Regions from separate parts of the Micromonospora sp. BQ11 genome, predicted to be linked through region 3. Evidence: riboswitches for the same ligand, from Rfam matches in the RefSeq annotation. Region 3 holds a riboswitch; each other region holds the start of a gene.
The links. A riboswitch is a leader RNA that binds a small molecule or an ion and turns the genes downstream of it on or off. The one in region 3 is predicted to bind cobalamin.
Positions count from the first base shown of each region.

Region 1 (2,255 bases), on a different contig from region 3:
CTGGTAGGCGCCGCCGGCCAGGGCGAGCAGTCCACCGACGAGGAGGCCGAGCACCACCCGGGGCAGCCGCAGCTCGGTGACGATGGCGATCTCCCGCTCGGTCAGCCCGCTGTCGAGGCGTACGCCGGGAATGAGGTTGAGCAGCTCGGCCGCGACGCTGCCCGGCGGCAGGCTCACCGCGCCGAACGACACCCCCGCGACCAGGGCGACCAGCACGGCGGCGACGCCGGCGACGAGCCAGCCCGGCCGCAGCCCGGCCGGCCGGGACGCGCTTGGCGTCCCGGCCGGCCGGGCAGGTGCTGCTGGCAAGGAAGGGCCCCTTCTTAACGCCTGCTGCATGGAAAGGGTCCCCTGTTAACAGTGGGCGAGCGTCACGCCGGCACCTTGGCGGTCGCGTCGACGATGGCGCGGAGCAGGTCCACGACGCGCGGGCCCCACCGGGAGGCGACGTCGTCGTCGAGGCCGACGACCTGGTTGTTCTTCACCGCGGTGACGCCGGCCCAGCCGGCCCGGGCCTTGACCGTGTCGGCACTCTGCTGGCAGCACCTGGTGTCGGCGAGGAACACGAAGTCCGGGTTGGCCTTGACGATGACCTCCTGCGAGAGCTGCGGGTAGCCACCGTTCCTGCCGTCGGCGTCGGACGGGTCGGCGATGTTCTCCAGGCCGGCCAGCGCGTAGATGGAGCCGATGAACGTCTTGCTGGTGGCGGTGTACAGGTCCGGGCCCAGCTCGTGGAAGTAGGTGAGCTTCTCCGTCCGCTTCGGCAGCTCCGCCACGAGCTTGGCGATGTCGTCCTTCATCCGCTTCGTCACGTCGGCGGCCTCGGCCGGGTGCCCGGTGAGGGTGCCCAGCTCGGTGATCTGCCGGTACGAGTCGTCCAGCGTGGTGGCCGCCGGGGTGAGGAACACCGGGATCTTCAGGGCGGTGAGCTGTTCGACGACCTTGTTGCGGTCGTCGGAGAGCACCACCAGGTCGGGGCTCTTGGCGGCGATCGCCTCGGCGTTCGGCTGGAAGCCGGAGAGGTCGGTCTTCGGCGCCTCGGCCGGATAGTTCGAGTTGTCGTCCACGGCGGTCACCTGCTTGCCGGCGCCGATGGCGAAGAGCATCTCGGTGGCGGTCGCCGACAGCGACACGATCTTCTCCGGCCGCTCTTCGAGGGTCAGCGAGCCGACGGTGACCGGGAAGCTGGCGGCGGCCGACGGGCTGCCGCCGGCCGCGGGGGTGTCGGCGGTCTTCTCGGCGCAGGCGCCGAGGGCGATCGCGGCGACCGCGAGGGTCGCGGCGAAGAGCCGGGGGGTACGTCTGGACATGGGTCCTCCTGTCGGTCGAGGAGCGTGGTGCTTCGCCGACAGGGAGCGGGGGCGCCCGTCCGCGAGGCGCCCTTCCTCGAGAGCGCGTGTCGCGACCGACCGCAGGCGACCTGGCTCGTCCCCGATCAGGGGCATCACAGTTGCGGGACAGCGCCGGTTTCGCACCGGCTTCGCTGCGGATTGGTCGGTACGACGGTAGCGCACGCCCCGTACGCGCCTCGCCGATCCGGGGGCCGGTCGCTGCTCGACGGTCGTGAGCAGCGCCGTTATGTCCCGGATCGGCGAGGGATGGGAGGTGGGTGGGGCCCCGATGGGGGCTGAACGGGGCCCCACCGGCTATCAGGAGCTGGTGATGGTGACGTTGTCCACAGCCGCCTCGACCAGGCTCGCGCCCGAGGCGTCCGCAGCCTCGACGAGGATGCGGACCGACTGGCCCGCGTACGGGGTCAGGTTGAGGTTGGCCACCGCCCACGAGCCGTTGCGGTTGGTCGCCGCGCCGGCCTGGGTGAGCAGCGCGGTGGTGCCGCCGTTGTGCACGACGCTGACCCGGAGGTAGTCCGCCGAGCTGGCGTTGGAGCCGTGGGCGAGGTACCAGGCCAGGGAGAGCGTCAACGTGCCCGAGGACGGCAGGGTCACCGCCGGGGACCGGGCGCTGGTCACGCCGCCGTCGACGTCGTGCTCACCCGCTGCGGTGCCGGCCAGCCGGCCGGTGACCAGGTCGTTGCTCCCGGCGTACGGGGTGAGCTGCTTCGCGCCACTGGAGGTGGTCGCCTGGGCGGCGCCCCGCTCCCACGCCCCGAGGGTCGCGGTGTCGGTGCCGGACGGGTTGGTCGTCCAGCCGGTGGCGGTCTCGAAGGTGTCCGACCAGACCGTGGTGCCGCCGCCACCGCCGCCGCAGTACTGCGCCTGCTTGCCGATGGCCCGGTACGGGCAGTCGGCGTACTC
Region 1 is NZ_JBQHDB010000007.1:318,794-321,048, forward strand. It holds gene ACTMSW_RS17775 (FecCD family ABC transporter permease) at 1-339, opposite strand, end outside; gene ACTMSW_RS17780 (ABC transporter substrate-binding protein) at 372-1,310, opposite strand; cobalamin riboswitch at 1,394-1,523, opposite strand; gene ACTMSW_RS17785 (M14 family metallopeptidase) at 1,650-2,255, opposite strand, start outside.
Region 1: it holds a riboswitch for cobalamin, as region 3 does, so the genes downstream of both, ACTMSW_RS17780 (ABC transporter substrate-binding protein) here and ACTMSW_RS19690 (hypothetical protein) in region 3, are expected to answer to the same signal.

Region 2 (2,255 bases), on a different contig from region 3:
TCAAGGTGGTCGCGGACGCCGACCAAGGCGTCCTCATCGGCGCCACGTCGGTCGGCCCGGCCGGCGGCGAGGTGCTGTCCGGGCTGGTGGTGGCGGTGCACGCGGCCGTACCGCTGGCCCAGCTCCGGCACATGATCTACGCGTACCCGACCTTCCACCGGGCCATCGGCGACGCCGTCCGCGACCTGAGCTGACGCCGGGTGCCGGGCCGGCGCGCCGTGCCGGCCCGGCTCAGCCCGTACCGGCGCCGTGCCGACCGGCGCCGGCGACGAACCGCGCGGCACCGGCGGCCGCGTCGGTGGCCAGCGACCCCAGCCCGTACGCCAGTTCGGTGGCGAGCGCCTCCGCCTCGGGCAACCCGGCGCCGGCGAGGACCGCCGACCGGTCGTTGCGCAGGCAGGTCTGCGGATGCCCGGCGATCTCGGCCGCGAGCCGCTCGGCCGCCGCCCGCGCCTCACCCGGCGCGACCAGGCGGTTCACCAACCCCATGTCGTACGCCTCGGCGGCCGGCACGGCGCGGCCGGTGAGGATCAGGTCCATGGCCCGGCTCTCGCCGACCAGCCGGGGCAGCCGGACGGTGCCCCCGTCGATCAGCGGCACCCCCCAGCGCCGGCAGAAGACCCCGAGCACCGCGTCGGACTCGGCGACCCGCAGGTCGCACCAGAGCGCCAGCTCCAGCCCACCGGCCACCGCGTACCCGGAGATCGCCGCGATCACCGGCTTGGACAGCACCATCCGGGTCGGGCCCATCGGACCGTCCCCGTCCGGCTCGACGCGGTTGCCGCTCGGGGTCCCGATCGCCTTCAGGTCCGCTCCGGCGCAGAACGTGCCACCGGCGCCCCAGAGCACCGCGACCGCCGCGTCCGGGTCGGCCTCGAACGCGCGGAACGCGTCGGCGAGCGCGCGGGCGGTCGGCCCGTCGACCGCGTTGCGCGCCGCCGGCCGGTCCAGGATCACCGTGGTCACCCCTGCGGCACGTTCGACGCGTACGCCCATCGGGACAGCATGCCCGCGGCGGACCCGGCACGCCAGGCCCCGCCGGTGCGGTTAGCATCGGCGTCGGCACGATCATGTGAGGTGCCCCGCGCGAGCGGGGAGAATCGGGAAGCCGGTGCGAATCCGGCACGGGCCCGCCGCGGTGACCGGGGAGCCACCGTCCACGCGCGACAGCGCAGCCACTGGCCGACCGGCTGGGAAGGCGGACGGCCAGGCGACGATCCGGGAGTCCGAAGACCGGCCTCGCGTCCGGTGCCCACGCCGTCGGCGTGGGCCGAACGCAGCGGGAGCCTGCCATGGATCTGTACGACGCCATCCACCGCCGTCGGGACGTACGCGGTCAGTTCACCGGGGCGCCGGTGCCCGACGACACCCTGCACCGGGTGCTGGCCGCCGCGCACGCCGCGCCGAGCGTCGGTCACTCCCAGCCGTGGGACTTCGTCGTGGTCCGCGACCCGGACCTGCGCCGCCGTTTCCACGAACACGTCCACACCGAGCGGGCGACCTTCGCCGCCACCCTCGACGGTGCGGCCGCCGAGCGGTTCAGCCGCATCAAGATCGACGGCGTGCTGGAGTCGACGCTGTCGGTGGTCGTCACGTACGACCCGGCGCGGGGTGGCCCCGCCGTGCTGGGCCGGCACGCCATCGCCGACACCGGGCTCTACTCGGCCTGCCTGGCCGTCCAGAACCTTTGGCTGGCCGCCACCGCCGAGGGCCTCGGCGTCGGCTGGGTGTCGTTCTACCGGGAACCGTGGCTGGCCGAACTCCTCGGCATCCCCGACGGCGTACGCCCGGTCGCCTGGCTCTGCCTCGGCCCGGTCACCCACCTCGAAGCCGTCCCCGACCTGGTGCGGCACGGCTGGCGACGCGACCGCCCGCTGGCCGAGGCGGTCCACCACGACCGTTGGCGGCCGGCGGAGGGGACGCGGTAGCCCGGCGATCACCCGATGGTGGTATCCGTCCCCCGAGGTCGGTTTGCTCCTGCTCGTACCGGGAAGTCGGTACTCGTGCGAGCACTCATGACGAAGATCGAGCAGGCCTCCAGCCTGGACCGGGTCGGCGACCGGTTGCAGAAGGTGGTCCAGGCCACCCTCCGTCCACAGCGGGTGCGCGACCTGCTGCACGGTGTCTGGCTGGGGCACCCGCTGCACCCGGCGATGGTGCAGGTCCCCGTCGGCGCCTGGATCAGCACGGCGGTGCTGGACCTGATGCCGGGACAGCGTCGGGCGGCCACCACGCTCTGCGTGCTCGGCACGGTC
Region 2 is NZ_JBQHDB010000010.1:37,387-39,641, reverse strand. It holds gene ACTMSW_RS20935 (dihydrolipoyl dehydrogenase family protein) at 1-194, shown strand, start outside; gene ACTMSW_RS20930 (crotonase/enoyl-CoA hydratase family protein) at 232-996, opposite strand; cobalamin riboswitch at 1,059-1,256, shown strand; gene bluB (5,6-dimethylbenzimidazole synthase) at 1,293-1,928, shown strand; gene ACTMSW_RS20920 (Rieske 2Fe-2S domain-containing protein) at 2,016-2,255, shown strand, end outside.
Region 2: it holds a riboswitch for cobalamin, as region 3 does, so the genes downstream of both, bluB (5,6-dimethylbenzimidazole synthase) here and ACTMSW_RS19690 (hypothetical protein) in region 3, are expected to answer to the same signal.

Region 3 (2,255 bases):
TGACCAGCAGCGCGTCACAGCCGGCGAAGAGACCGAGCGGGCCGGATCCGGCGGTGAGGCCGCGCAGCGAGCCGCAGAAGATCGGCAGTGGATTGCCGCCGGCCGCGCGTACCGCCTCGGCGAGGGCGTCGACGAACCCGGTGTTCCCGGCGAGGGCGTGCGCCCGGTAGAAGACGATCCCGACGGTGGGTCGGTCTCCGTCGCGCGAGTGCTCGCCGTGGATCCCGTACGCGGGCGTCGGGCTGGGCGGGTCGAACCCCTCCCCGGTGAGCAGGACCGTGTCGGAGAGGAACCGGGCCAGCACGGCGAGGTTGTCCGGGCCGCCCTCGACCAGGTAGCGCAGCGCCGCGGTCGCCACGCCGGCGGGCACGGTGGAGGCCGCGGTCAGCTCCGCGTCCGGCACGCTCTCGCCGCCGAGCACCACCGTGGGCACGCCGGAGGCGAGCACCGCCGCGAGGCCGTCCGGCCACGCCGCCCGCCCACCGAGCAGGCGTACGACGGCGAGGTCGACGCCGTCGAGCAGCGCCGGCACGGCGTCGAGGGTGACCCGGGCGGGGTTGGCGAGCCGGTAGTCGGCACCGCTGGCCCGGGCGGCGAGCAGGTCGGTGTCGGCGGTGGAGAGCAGCAGGATGCGCACGGGCGGCTCCGGAGAGTGACACCCGTGCCGGCGTGGGGGCCGGTCGGGCGAGGGGCGAGGGATGGCGCTGCGTCAGCGAATGCGGCGGATCGACGACCGGATCGCCCCGGCGGGAGGCCGGTGGGGACCGGTGGCGGTGCGCGGAGGCGTCAGGGGCGCGCGGAAGCGCCGGCCGGTGCGGCGCAGGGGGTGACGGCGCCGGCCGGTGCGGCGCAGGGGGTGACGGCGCCGGCCAGTGCGGCGCGTCGAACGCGGGTGCTGGTCGGCACGGCGGGGCCGCTCCGGGCGGCCGGCGCGGCCGGGCCGGACCGGGGCACGCTGCCGCGCCCGGTCGACGTACGACGATGCTGATCCATGGTGGAGACGCGGTGCGTCATCGGTCCTCCTCGGGTGTCCACGCCCTGGGGTGCACCGACGGCCGAAGTATCCTGGCTCCCGGATCGACGCTCACCCCCGGCCTTCCAACCGCGCACGCACGGCCGTGACTCACGAGGGGGGATCGCTCCCCGGTGACAGTGGCGGGACCGCGCCGGAATCACACCGGCTTCCTTCACTGCCGTCAGGCCGCGAATGCTGCCACACGTCGCGGCCGACGGTCAACGCCACCCGAGGCCCCACCCCCGCCGCCGCCGGGTATCGGTGGACGGCAATTGCGGCGATATCAACCGGCGCTACGGACATTGTCGCTTGCCTATAAAGTGCCCCCTTGCTCTGCCGCCATGGGCGCGCCGGATCGGGATGACGTCCATGGCGGGAGCGACGCGCAGAACGGGGGCAGCGGGTCGCCCGGTGACCGTGACGTGCCTGGCAGCCACGCTGGGCGAGACGATCCGGTCACGACCCAACCGCCGGCGACGGAACGTCCGTCATCGATCTGCCGTGAATCGGAGGGGAAGAGGTCCGCGCACACGCCCCGAGGCGGTTCCGCCCGTCGGGGGCACACGCCGGCGGGCCGGCGGCGGCAGGCCGTCCGGCCAGCGTCGGGTGGGCGCGCGGTGTGATGATCGACTCGGGCTTCCCCAAGCCGGAGTGCGACGGCCCGGCGTCGGGGGTCAGCGGGCGCGGCGCTCCGGGTGGGCCCGGTTCCACGCCCGCATGCGTTCCGGGTAGCCGGTCTTCGCGGCCTCGTACAGCGGCAGGGCGTGCTTGCGGGCCAGCGCGCCCGCGACGCGCGGCGACCCGGTGCGGCGGCGGATCCACTCGCCGTCGTGGGCGATCGCCACCACCGTCGTGTCGGTCGCCGTGGTCTCGGGCTCCAGGTAGAACTCGACCCCGGTACGGCTGGCCACGAACGCCTCCAGCGCGGCCAGGTCCTCCCGGGTGGCCTCCCGGTCGAGCTTCGTCGGGGTTCCCTCGGCCGCGGCGGTACGCGACCGTCGGCGGAACCAGCCCATGCCGGCCTCCTTTCCTCGCCGTACCCCAGTTCACCACCGTGACCTGGCAGCAGGCTGCGAGGACGGTGACAACCACCTGAGCGGATCAGCCCAGCGCCGGATGTCTGGCTGCACGAATAGGCGGGCCGGGTCCCCGCCTACCGTCACACGGTGTCCGCCGGCACGCCGCGCAGTCGGGGCAGGCGGTGCAGGATCCCGACGAGCGCGCCGAACACGATCGTGAG
Region 3 is NZ_JBQHDB010000009.1:64,366-66,620, reverse strand. It holds gene cobN (cobaltochelatase subunit CobN) at 1-637, opposite strand, end outside; gene ACTMSW_RS19690 (hypothetical protein) at 787-1,014, opposite strand; cobalamin riboswitch at 1,059-1,188, opposite strand; gene ACTMSW_RS19685 (hypothetical protein) at 1,690-2,031, opposite strand; gene ACTMSW_RS19680 (hypothetical protein) at 2,175-2,255, opposite strand, start outside.